One region of the Naumannella huperziae genome, then DNA from elsewhere that is predicted to be linked to it. Evidence: predicted binding sites of a transcription regulator. Region 1 holds the regulator's gene; the other holds the start of a gene.
What was found. Region 1 encodes LexA, which represses DNA repair genes until DNA is damaged. Its sites were predicted from a motif close to TCGAACANNTGTTCGA; they were not measured.
Positions count from the first base shown of each region.

Region 1 (5,243 bases):
CGTACCGCCCATCCGGATGCCGTGTTCGTGTCCGCCCGGACCGGCGCGGGGATCGCCGAGTTGCGCGAGCGGGTCTGGGCGGGGCTGCCCCGGCCGGAGGCGGAGGTGGCCGCCCTGGTGCCCTACGAGCGCGGGGACCTGATCAACAAGATCCATCAGCACGGCGAGTTGATCGACGCCGAGCACACGCCGGACGGTACGCGGGTCCGGGCGCGGGTCTATCCCGAGCTGGCCGCCGAGCTGGAGCCCTACCGGTCGGTCGACGCCTGAGCGGGTACGCCGTCGCGACACGGCCGCCCGCAACCGCGAGCCGGCCCGTCGCCGCCGCGTAGGGTGGGGCGGTGACCGAGGAGCCCGAGCCGCGCGATCTGCCGCGCGAGATCCTCGAGGCGGCGGTCGAGGGCATCGACGGCGCGGAGCGCCCCGGGCAGCAGGCGATGGCCGGGGCCGTCGCCGAGACGCTCGAATCCGGTCGGCACCTGCTGGTCCAGGCCGGCACCGGGACGGGCAAGTCGCTCGGCTATCTCGCGCCCGCGCTGGCGTACCTGTCCGAGCATCGCGACGCCCGGATCGTGATCGCCACCGCGACCCTGGCGCTGCAGGCGCAGTTGGCGGGATCCGACATCCCCGCGGCAGTGGAGGCCGTGGCCAAGGTGACCGGCCGGCGACCGAAACACGCGATCCTCAAGGGCCGGTCCAACTATGCGTGTCTGCTCAAGGTTCGCGACGGGGCGGTCGACGACCAGTCGGCCCTGATCTCTGCTGCCGACCTCACCGCCGGCATCCCACAGAGCCGGCGCACCCCCGAGTCCGAGCTGGGTGGGGAGGTGCTTGCGCTGCGCGAGTGGGCCGAGTCCGAGCTCGAGGGCGGAGGCGTCGCCGACCGGGATGACGCGCCGAGCCACACGCAGCGGGCCTGGGCCCAGGTCTCGGTGCCGGTCCGCGAATGCCTCGGTGCCCAGCGCTGCCCCTACGGCGAGGAATGCTTCGTCGAGAAGTCGCGCGAACAGGCCCGTGGCGCCCAGCTCGTGGTCACCAACCACGCGTTGCTCGCGATCAACGCGATGCACGGCGGCACCGCACTGCCCGAGCATGATCAACTGATCATCGACGAGGCACACGAACTGACCGCCCGGGTGACCGGCGCCGCGTCCGTCGAGCTTGCCCCGGCCGCCGTGGAGCGGGTCGGCCGGCGCGCCGCCGGCTTCATCGATGACGATCTTGCCCTGGAGTTCACCGAGACCGCCGACGAGTTGCGGGTCGCGCTGGACGACGCGACGCCCGGGCGGGTGGAGAGCGAGGACGCGGCGGTGGTCGCGGCGGCGCAGCGGGTACGCGATGTGGCCCGGCGGCTGGTCAGCGCGCTGACCCGGGGTCGCGACCCCGAGCCCGACCGGCGCCAGGCTGCCGCCGCGGTGCAGGAGATCCACGACATCGCCGAACGGGTAGCGGCGCTGGCGGAGAACGACGTCGTCTGGGTGACCGACTCGGAGCGCTTCGGCCGCGACGTCCGGGTGGCGCCCCTCTCGGTCGCCGGGCTGATGCGCTCCCGGGTGCTCGATGAGCATCCGACGGTGTTGACCTCGGCGACGCTGAAGCTCGGCGGCGGCTTCGGGCCGATGGCCGGCTCGGTCGGGCTGCGCGCCGACGAGGAAGGCGCCGAGCCCGACGAGGGGGAGTGGCGCGGCCTCGATGTGGGGTCGCCGTTCGACTACGGCCGCCAGGGCATCCTCTACGTCGCCTCCGGCCTGCCCGCGCCGACCCGGGACGGGATTGCCCCGCCGACGTTGACCGAGGTGGCCGAGCTGGTCTGGGCCGCCGGCGGGCGTACCCTCGGCCTGTTCGCCTCGCAACGCTCGGCCGAGGCCGCCGCGGTGCACGTGCGGCGCCAACTGCCGGAGCACACGATCTTGTGCCAGGGGGATGCGCAACTCGGCGAGCTGACTCGGCGCTTCGTCGCCGAGCCCGAGACCTCGCTGTTCGGCACCCTCTCGTTGTGGCAGGGCATCGACGTCCCCGGCGACACCTGCGAGCTGGTGATCATCGAGAAGCTGCCGTTCCCGCGACCCGACGACCCGCTGATGCAGGCCCGGCAGCGCGCGGTCGCCGAGGCGGGGGGCAACGGGTTCATGAGCGTGGCCGCCACCCATGCGGCGCTGCTGATGGCGCAGGGGGCCGGTCGGCTGATCCGGCGGATCACCGACCGAGGAGTGGTCGCGGTCCTCGATCCGCGCCTGGTCACCGCCCGCTACGGCTCCTATCTGCGGGCGTCGATGCCGCCGATGTGGACGACGCGCGACCGGGAGGTCGCCGTCGCGGCGCTGCGCCGGCTGCAGCAGGGCAGGTCGGGCGAGCGACCGTAGCGCTCAGACCCGGCGGAGCACGGCGACGACCTTGCCCAGGATCGAGGCGTGCGTCCCGTCGATCGGGCGGTAGGCGGGGTTGTGCGGCAACAGCCAGACCTGCCCGTCGATCCGCTTGAAGGTCTTCACCGTCGCCTCGTCGTCGAGCAGCGCGGCCACGATGTCCCCGTTGACGGCGTCGGGCTGCTGGCGCACCACCACCCAGTCGCCGTCGCAGATCGCCGCATCGACCATCGAGTCGCCGGAGACCTGGAGCAGGAACAGCGTGCCCTCGCCGACCAGTTGCTTGGGCAGCGGGAACACATCCTCGATGCGTTCCTCGGCCAGGATCGGACCGCCGGCGGCGATCCGGCCGACGATCGGCACCGAGACGGCGTCCGGCATCGCATCCCCGATGCCCGTCGGGTCGACCACGGACTCGTCCGCGGCGCCCGGCAACAACACCTCCAGGGCCCGCGGGCGATTCGGGTCGCGGCGCAGGAATCCTTTCGCCTCCAGCACCTTGAGCTGGTGGGCGACCGACGACGACGATGCCAGGCCGACGGCCTCGCCCATCTCGCGGATGCTCGGCGGATAGCCGCGCCGCTGCACCGACTCCTGGATCACCTCGAGCACCCGCCGTTGCCGCGGGGTGAGACCGTCGGCATCGGGCGGGCCGTCGAGATCGGTGCCGAGCTGCGACGCGACCGCGGCGCGCGTCGGGCGACCCGCGCCGCGTTGGGGCGCCGGCCTGGATGGGGTGCTCGCTGCCATGAGGCGAACGTTAGGGCAGCGGGGGAGGTCAATCAAACAACTGTTCGAGCGTGTCGCGCAGCCGGTCGCCGAGTGCCTCGACCACGAGAGTGTCAGACCCGACTGTTTGGCTGAGGTCATGACCCGATGGAACGGCGCGGTACGCGACTGGAACGGCGCGGTACGCGACTGGAACGGCGCGCTGCGCGACACGATCGAACGGATGTGCGAAATATGCTTGCGTTCGGTCGCGGGTCCCACTAGACAAGGATCGAACACACGTTCGACCCGCCTCGGACCACTTCCCACGGAGGCCACCATGACCACCAGCACCTTCGAGCTCACCCCGCGCCCCTCGCTCACCGAGCGCGCGCTGCGTCCGGCCCGGACCCCGGCCCCTGCCCGGCCCCGTCGGCCGCGGCGCGATCGGCGCGGCCCGCAGGCTCATCCCGCGCGTCGGGCCGGATCGGCCGCCGCCAGGGTTCCGGCCCGGGGCTGTGTCGTGGCGGCGGCTCCGGTTCCCGCCACCTGGCGACTGACCGACCGCGGGCTCGCGGTGCTGCTGGCGGTGGCCGGCGTGCTGGGCGTCGCTGCGCTGGTCTGCATCGGTGTGACGGTGGCGGGCATCCTCGCCCTGCCGTGATCCGCCACCACGTCAGTGCTCGACCGCTCCCCGGCCTTTCTTGATCTCGCCGCGCCGCTTCTTGGCCGCCAGCCGGCGCTCGCGTGAGCCGGCGGTCGGCCTCGTCGGCCTGCGGTGTGGCGCCGGTGGGACGATGGCCTCCCGGAGCAGGTGGGCGAGCCGCTCGCGCGCGGCTCGCCGATTGGCGAGCTGGCCGCGATGCTCGCTTGCCGCGATCGTCAGCTCACCGTCGACCAGCCTCGAGGCCAGCCGGGCGAGCGCCCGGTCGCGGAGGCCGGCGGGGATCGAGGGCGATCCGGCCACGTCGAATGTCAGCTCCACCCGCGAATCGCTCGTATTGACGCCCTGACCGCCCGGGCCGGAGCTTCGGGAGAATCGCTCGCGCAACTCCGCGGCGGGGATCACCAGCCGGTCGGTCACCACGAGATCGTCCACCACCCCCGCAGCATGACACGGCCTGTGCCCGCTACGCCTGCGCAATATCGGCGGCGGCCGAAAACGCAGGCGAGGGCGGCATCCCGGCGGACACCACCCTCGTCTGCGGTTGCGGAATCAGCGCTGGCCCTGCTGGCCCCAGTCGGTCTGGGAGGACTGGCCCTGCTGGCCGCCCTGGTTCCAGTCGGTCTGGGAGGGCTGGGTGCCCTGGCCCCAGTCACCCTGCGCGGGCAGCGCGGTCTGGTCACGATTGTCCGGACCGGTCTGGGCGCCGCCGGCGTTGTCGACCACCACCGTCTTCATGATCTTGTCGGCGATGGTCTGTCGCTTCTGGTCCCACAGCGGGAACAGCCAGCCGATGTAGCAGATCAGCGAATCGACAACGTGCGCGATGTCGCGGACGATCGTCATCCCGACGCCGATCGGCTGACCGGTCTCGGCGCCGATCAGCTTGGTGCCGGCCACCTGGCGGCCGACCGAGACACCGGTCGAACCGCCCTTGATCCAGCGGCTGTAGATGGCCCAACCGGCGGCCAGCAGCCACAAGATCAACAACACGATGCTGGCCGGACCTGCCGACTCGCCCGACATGGCGGCATTGTTGTTGACCACATTGAGGATCGTGCCGACCAGCACCAGCGGGAACAGGTCGATGAGCCAGTTGAGCGCACGCTTGCCCCACGGCGCGAAGGCACCGGACGCGGGAGCCGCCGGGTACGCCGAGTACCCCTGCTGCTGATAGCCCCCCGCCTGCTCGCCGTATCCCGGCTGCCCGTAGCTCGACTGCCCGTAGGCGGACTGGCCGTAACCGGACTGGCCGGAATCGGTGGGCTGGCCATAGGCGGACTGACCGGCGTCGGCGGACTGCCCGTAGCTCGATTGCCCGTAACCGGACTGGCCCGAGTCGGCGGACTGCCCGTAGCTCGACTGACCGTAGCCGGACTGGCCGGAGTCGGCGGACTGCCCGTAGCTGGACTGGCCCGAGTCGGTGGGCTGGCCGTAGCCGGACTGGCCATAACCGGACTGGCCGGAGTCGGTGGGCTGGCCGTAGCTCGACTGACCATAACCGG
Region 1 covers NZ_JBSXPH010000001.1:2,526,605-2,531,847, reverse strand. Annotated here, with positions in the region: gene hflX (GTPase HflX) at 1-270, shown strand, start outside; gene ACXDC7_RS11990 (ATP-dependent DNA helicase) at 438-2,363, shown strand; gene lexA (transcriptional repressor LexA) at 2,367-3,116, opposite strand; gene ACXDC7_RS11980 (hypothetical protein) at 3,235-3,738, shown strand; gene arfB (alternative ribosome rescue aminoacyl-tRNA hydrolase ArfB) at 3,751-4,176, opposite strand; gene ACXDC7_RS11970 (RDD family protein) at 4,291-5,243, opposite strand, start outside.

Region 2 (5,243 bases), 630 kb from region 1:
TCGCCGTGCCCGGTCGAGGTGATGAAGCGGGTGATGACCGAGATGCACATGTCGGAGGTGTCGATCGCCTACGGCATGACCGAGACGTCGCCGGTGAGCACCCAGACCGGCGGCGACGACGATGTCGAGCGCCGGACGGCCACGGTGGGCCGGGTGCACCCGCACGTGGAGATCAAGATCATCGACCCGGCCAGCGGTGAGGTGGTCCCGCGGGGCGAGATCGGTGAGTTCTGTACCCGGGGCTACTCGGTGATGCTCGGCTACTGGGACGAGCCGGAGAAGACGGCCGAGGCCGTCGATGCCGACGGCTGGATGCATACCGGGGATCTCGGCATGATGCGCCCCGACGGGTACGTGACGATCAACGGCCGGATCAAGGACATGGTGATTCGCGGTGGGGAGAACATCTACCCGCGCGAGATCGAGGAGTTTCTCTACACCCACCCCAAGATCGCCGATGTCCAGGTGGTCGGGGTGCCCGACGAGAAGTACGGCGAGGAGCTGTGTGCGTTCGTGCAGCTGCGCGACGGCGAGAACGAGCTGAGCGCGGAAGACGTCGCAGCGTTCAGCGAGGGCAAGCTGGCCCGGTTCAAGATCCCCCGGTATGTGCTGGTCGTCGACGAGTTCCCGATGACCGTGACGGGCAAGATCAGGAAGGTCGAGATGCGCGCCGACGCGGCGCAGCAGCTCGGGCTGGCCTGACAACTCGGGCCGGCCTGTTTGCGCGCGAGCGCCCTCAGGACGCAGCGCACTCCGGCCAGTGCCCGATGTCGATGGTCACCACCGGACGTGGCTGGGCCGCGCGTGTCATCGGCCGGGCGCGGGCGGGCCGAATGGCGGCAGCGTGCGGCAGCCAGAGGGCCGGCGGCGGCTCCGAGACATGCACCTGACCGCTCGGCGACTCGGTGATCACGCGCAGGGCCGATCCCGCACGGTCCCAATCCGGCATCGCACGCACCCGATTGCACCGCGCGCACAGTCCCTGGGCGTTGTCGGACCCGGTCGGGCCGCCCCGCGCCCACGGCACGATGTGGTCGATGTCGCGGATGGCACCGTCACACCAGGGCGTCCGGCAGACCTGGTCGCGCGCGATCACCAGCCGCCGCACCGACCGTGGGAAGAGCCGTCGCCGCTGATCGATCTCCGAGACCCGGCCGGTCGGCGGATCGGTCCACAGCCGCCGCAACCACACCTTGGCGCGCGAGGCCCACACCAGCTCGCGAGCCGCCCCGGCCGCCACCGGGCCGAACCCCGGCACGACCGCAGCGGGACCGTCGCGCATCTCCTGCGGCGCAATTCCATCGCGCTCCGTCGCCGGAGCTAGCGGAGGATCGGCGGGGACGGCCGGGCCGAGCAGCGCACCGTCGGTCATCACCAGTTGGATCTCGACCGGGACCTCGGGCGCTGCCGCCTGACCGGTCACCCGCTCGACAAGGGCATCGGCGCGACACTGCTGGCGGCTCCGTGCGTCTCCCGAAGCCTGCGCCCGGTCGGCCGCGCGATCCAGCGCCGCGTGCACGGCGACGCCCTGGGCGAGCGGCAGCAGGGCGCTCAGATGCACCATCGCGTTCTCCGCCGGGCGGATCGACACGTAGCGGCCCTCCTCGGCTGCGGTGCTCCAGCGCCGGGCGACCTCGGGCTCGGCCGCATAGGCCAACGCCCGCGCCGCCTTCTCGAGTTGCCGCGGCGATTGCTGCGCGGCCACCGGGTCGGCGCCGCCGCACAGCTGGGCATCGATCGCCGCGCGATCGGCCGGCTGGCACGCCGCCGTGGCTGCTGCCAGCCGGGTCACCGCGAATTCCGACAATCGTCCGACCGCGAACAGAGCGCCGGCGGCCGGAAGCTCGGCGGCGATCGTCTTCGCCAGTTGCAGGTGCCGCGAGCCCGCGCAGGGCGACTCGTGCCGCGCCAGGCCGATCTGGTCGGCGATCCCGCGACCGAGACGACTCGCCGGAACCCCGGCGGCCTCCTGCTCGGCCAGCAGCAGCTCCTCCGCCCGCACGCTCAACCTGGCCTGCGCGGCCGCCGCCGCGTTCTTGATCAACTCGAGCTGCTCGATCAGCACCATCAGCTCCCCTGGCGAATCGGCATCGAGCAAGGGCAACCTCGCCAGAAAGGACGCACAATCATCAGCTGCCCGGACATGGTCTGCCTGGACATCGTGCGCCGAGATCCCCCGATCCATGCACCCATATTAATCGCACATTTATTCGAATGCAAGCCCTTCCGGACACCCACGGGCCCACATCTGAGATCCACAACCACCTGTTGGTGGCGATGAGGGTGTTCACGACGTCACTCTGATGGGGTATCTCTCCGACCTTGCGCCTTGGCGGTGGCGTCTCAGGCGAATGCTCGCCGAAGTGCGTCGACCTCTCCGCGGAGTTCACCTGCATCGATCGCCTGATCGACGGTGAGCGCGCCGGCGACGAGGCCGACGACGGTTTCGGCGTCGGCCGCCAGAACGGTCTCCGGTAGATGGTCGTCGCCGACGCGCGTTGTCGAGCCGTCCGCGTCGATCCGGAGAATGATGAGCAGGCCCTCCACTTCGAAGCCGACCTCCACGGGCGGTGTTGCCGTTCTCCCGCGGAGGATGGCTGGCAAGGCAAGAGTCAGCCATCGTGGCCGGAACTCGTCGTCACCCCGCCCGGCGGCGAGCAGAGGGACACCCCATCGCCCCAAAGCCTCCATCGGCTCCTGGAGTTCCGCCCCCCATCGCGTCAGTCCATAAAGAACGCCCGCGTCTCCCAGCACTCGCTCCACGACACCGGCTTCTTCCAGCGTCCGCAGCCGTTCGGCCAGGAGATTGCTCGCCACGCCCGGCAGGGAGGCTTTCAGCTCGCCATATCGCAGGGGCCCGGGCAGTAGCTCGCGCACGATCAGGAGGTTCCAGCGGTCTCCAACGATGTCGAGCGCGCGCGCCAGTCCGCAGAACTGCCCGTAGCTCCGACGCGACAATGCGTTGACTTTTTCAACCATGCTTGATTATATCAAGCACACGTCATCGTTGCCAGGACTGCCGTGCCCTGGCTATCAGGGAGGTATGTGGCATGGACATCAGTTGGCTTGGTGCACTCCTAGCGTTCGTCGCGGGAATGGTCGTGGCGATGGTCTGGTACTCGAAGGGTGCCATCGCCGACGCCTGGGAAGCGATGACAGGAATCACGCCGGAGAAGAACAAACCTGTCCGAACGCGGAACCTGATCCTGCTCGCCGTGTCCAACGCCGCGACCACTATCGGGCTCGCGTTCGCCGTCGGGCTCACGTCCGCGGCGACCGGCAACGACTCCGTGTGGATGGCCGTGACGGTTGGGGCCGTCGCTTGGCTGACACTGTCCGCATCGACCCTTCTTCAGCACAACTCATTCGAACAGAAGCCTCTGAAGCTGACGACCATCAACACCGGCTATCAACTGGCGCTGTTCCTCGCGATCACGCTGGTGCTGGGACTCTTCTAGGCATGTCGATTCACGACGGGATCAGCACATCCTTGCGCTGAGCATGGGTTCCAGCCCGAGTTCGTCGATCGGCGACAAGCCACGCAGGCGTAGCCACAAGAATGCGGCACACGTCGCGGCGCGCGCGTGAGCGAAGGTTGTCCCGAACCTCCGGCGCACACCAGACTGAGCTCCTTCCGACATCCACGAGGGACCGGCATGATCCTGCCCAAGGTGCGCGATCCGCGGCTGATCACCGTCCGCCGCGGCGGGACGCTGACGGACGCCGACCATCGGTTGCTGGCGCTCTGGGCGGCGGACTGCGCCGAACACGTGTTGCCCCTCTTCGAGCAGGAGCGGCCCGACGACCAGCGGCCCCGCGGGGCGATCGAGGCAGCGCGCGCGTGGGCCCGGGGCGAGTTGCCGATGATGCGGGCCCGTGCGGCGGGCGGCCACGCGATGGGTGCCGCGCGCCCGCTGGCGGGCGCCGCCCGGTTCGCCGCCCATGCGGCCGGCCAGGCGGCCTGCGTCGGTCACGTCGCCGAGCACGACCTGGGCGCCGCGGCGTACGCCATCCGCGCCGCAGCCGATGCCCGCCCGACCGAACCGGACGCGGCCCGCGCCGAGCGTGACTGGCAGCGCGGCCGACTGCCCGAGGCGGTCCGCAGCCTGGTGATCACCGACCAGGCCGCCCGCAACGACATCTGCTGGTACGCCTTCTCCGACTGACCACCCAGCCGCGCTGCCACACTGGCGACATGACGACACCGGTCACGCTTCCCCTCGACCTCACGGTCTTCGACGATCGTTTCGCGGTACGCCACGATCGCGTTCTCACCCGCCTGTGGACGGGCGGCCGGTGGCTGGAGGGACCGGTACACGTGCCGACGGCCCGAATGCTGATCTTCAGCGACATCCCGAACGACCGGGTACTGCGCTACGACGAGGTCACCGGCGAGGTGACGACCTTCGGCGCGCCGGCCGGGTTCGCCAATGGCCATCGCCTCGATTCCTGCGGGCGGCTGCTGACCTGCGAACACGGCGCCCGCCGGGTCACCCGCACCGAACCCGACGGATCGGTCACCATCCTCGCCGACGCGATCGACGGCTCCCGCCTGAACAGCCCGAACGACGTCACCACGTCCCCGGACGGCGCCATCTGGTTCACCGACCCCAGTTACGGCATCCTCGATCATCACGAGGGACATGCGGCCAGCTCCGAGATCGGCTCCAACGACGTCTACCGGATCGCCCCGAACGGTACGCCGACGCGCGCGATCGACAGCCTCACCGCCCCGAACGGCATCGCCTTCTCCCCCGACGCCTCGGTGCTCTACGTCACCGACAGCGAGACCGACACCCTGCACGCCTTCGACCATGATCACGGCAGGCTGACGAACGCCCGGACGCTGGCCACCTCGACCGACGGCACCTTCGACGGATTCCGTGTCGACGACGCCGGCCGGATCTGGACCAGCGCCGGCGCCGGCGTCGATGTCTACGACGCCGACGGCACCCGACTGGCCCGCATCGGGCTGCCCGAAACCGTGTCCAATGTGGCCTTCGGCGGCTCCCGGCGTACCGACCTCCACATCGCCGCGACGACCTCGCTGTATGTGATCAAGGTCGGCGCGCGCGGGCTCTGGCCGGGCTGATCAGAAGTTGATCAGGATTCGCGCACCTCGCTGCGATCGCCCGACCACAAGACATGGAAGCTGCCCTCGTCGTCGGTCCGCCGATAGGTGTGCGCGCCGAAGAAGTCGCGCTGCAACTGGGTCAGCGCCGCCGGCAGCCGCGGGCTGCGCA
Region 2 covers NZ_JBSXPH010000001.1:1,895,956-1,901,198, reverse strand. Annotated here, with positions in the region: gene ACXDC7_RS09150 (AMP-binding protein) at 1-702, shown strand, start outside; gene ACXDC7_RS09145 (DUF222 domain-containing protein) at 737-2,068, opposite strand; gene ACXDC7_RS09140 (winged helix-turn-helix transcriptional regulator) at 2,344-2,979, opposite strand; gene ACXDC7_RS09135 (DUF1761 domain-containing protein) at 3,051-3,458, shown strand; gene ACXDC7_RS09130 (putative immunity protein) at 3,657-4,166, shown strand; gene ACXDC7_RS09125 (SMP-30/gluconolactonase/LRE family protein) at 4,196-5,092, shown strand; gene gndA (NADP-dependent phosphogluconate dehydrogenase) at 5,104-5,243, opposite strand, start outside.
Region 2: the regulator LexA is predicted to act here: its motif matches at 2,199-2,214, upstream of ACXDC7_RS09145 (DUF222 domain-containing protein).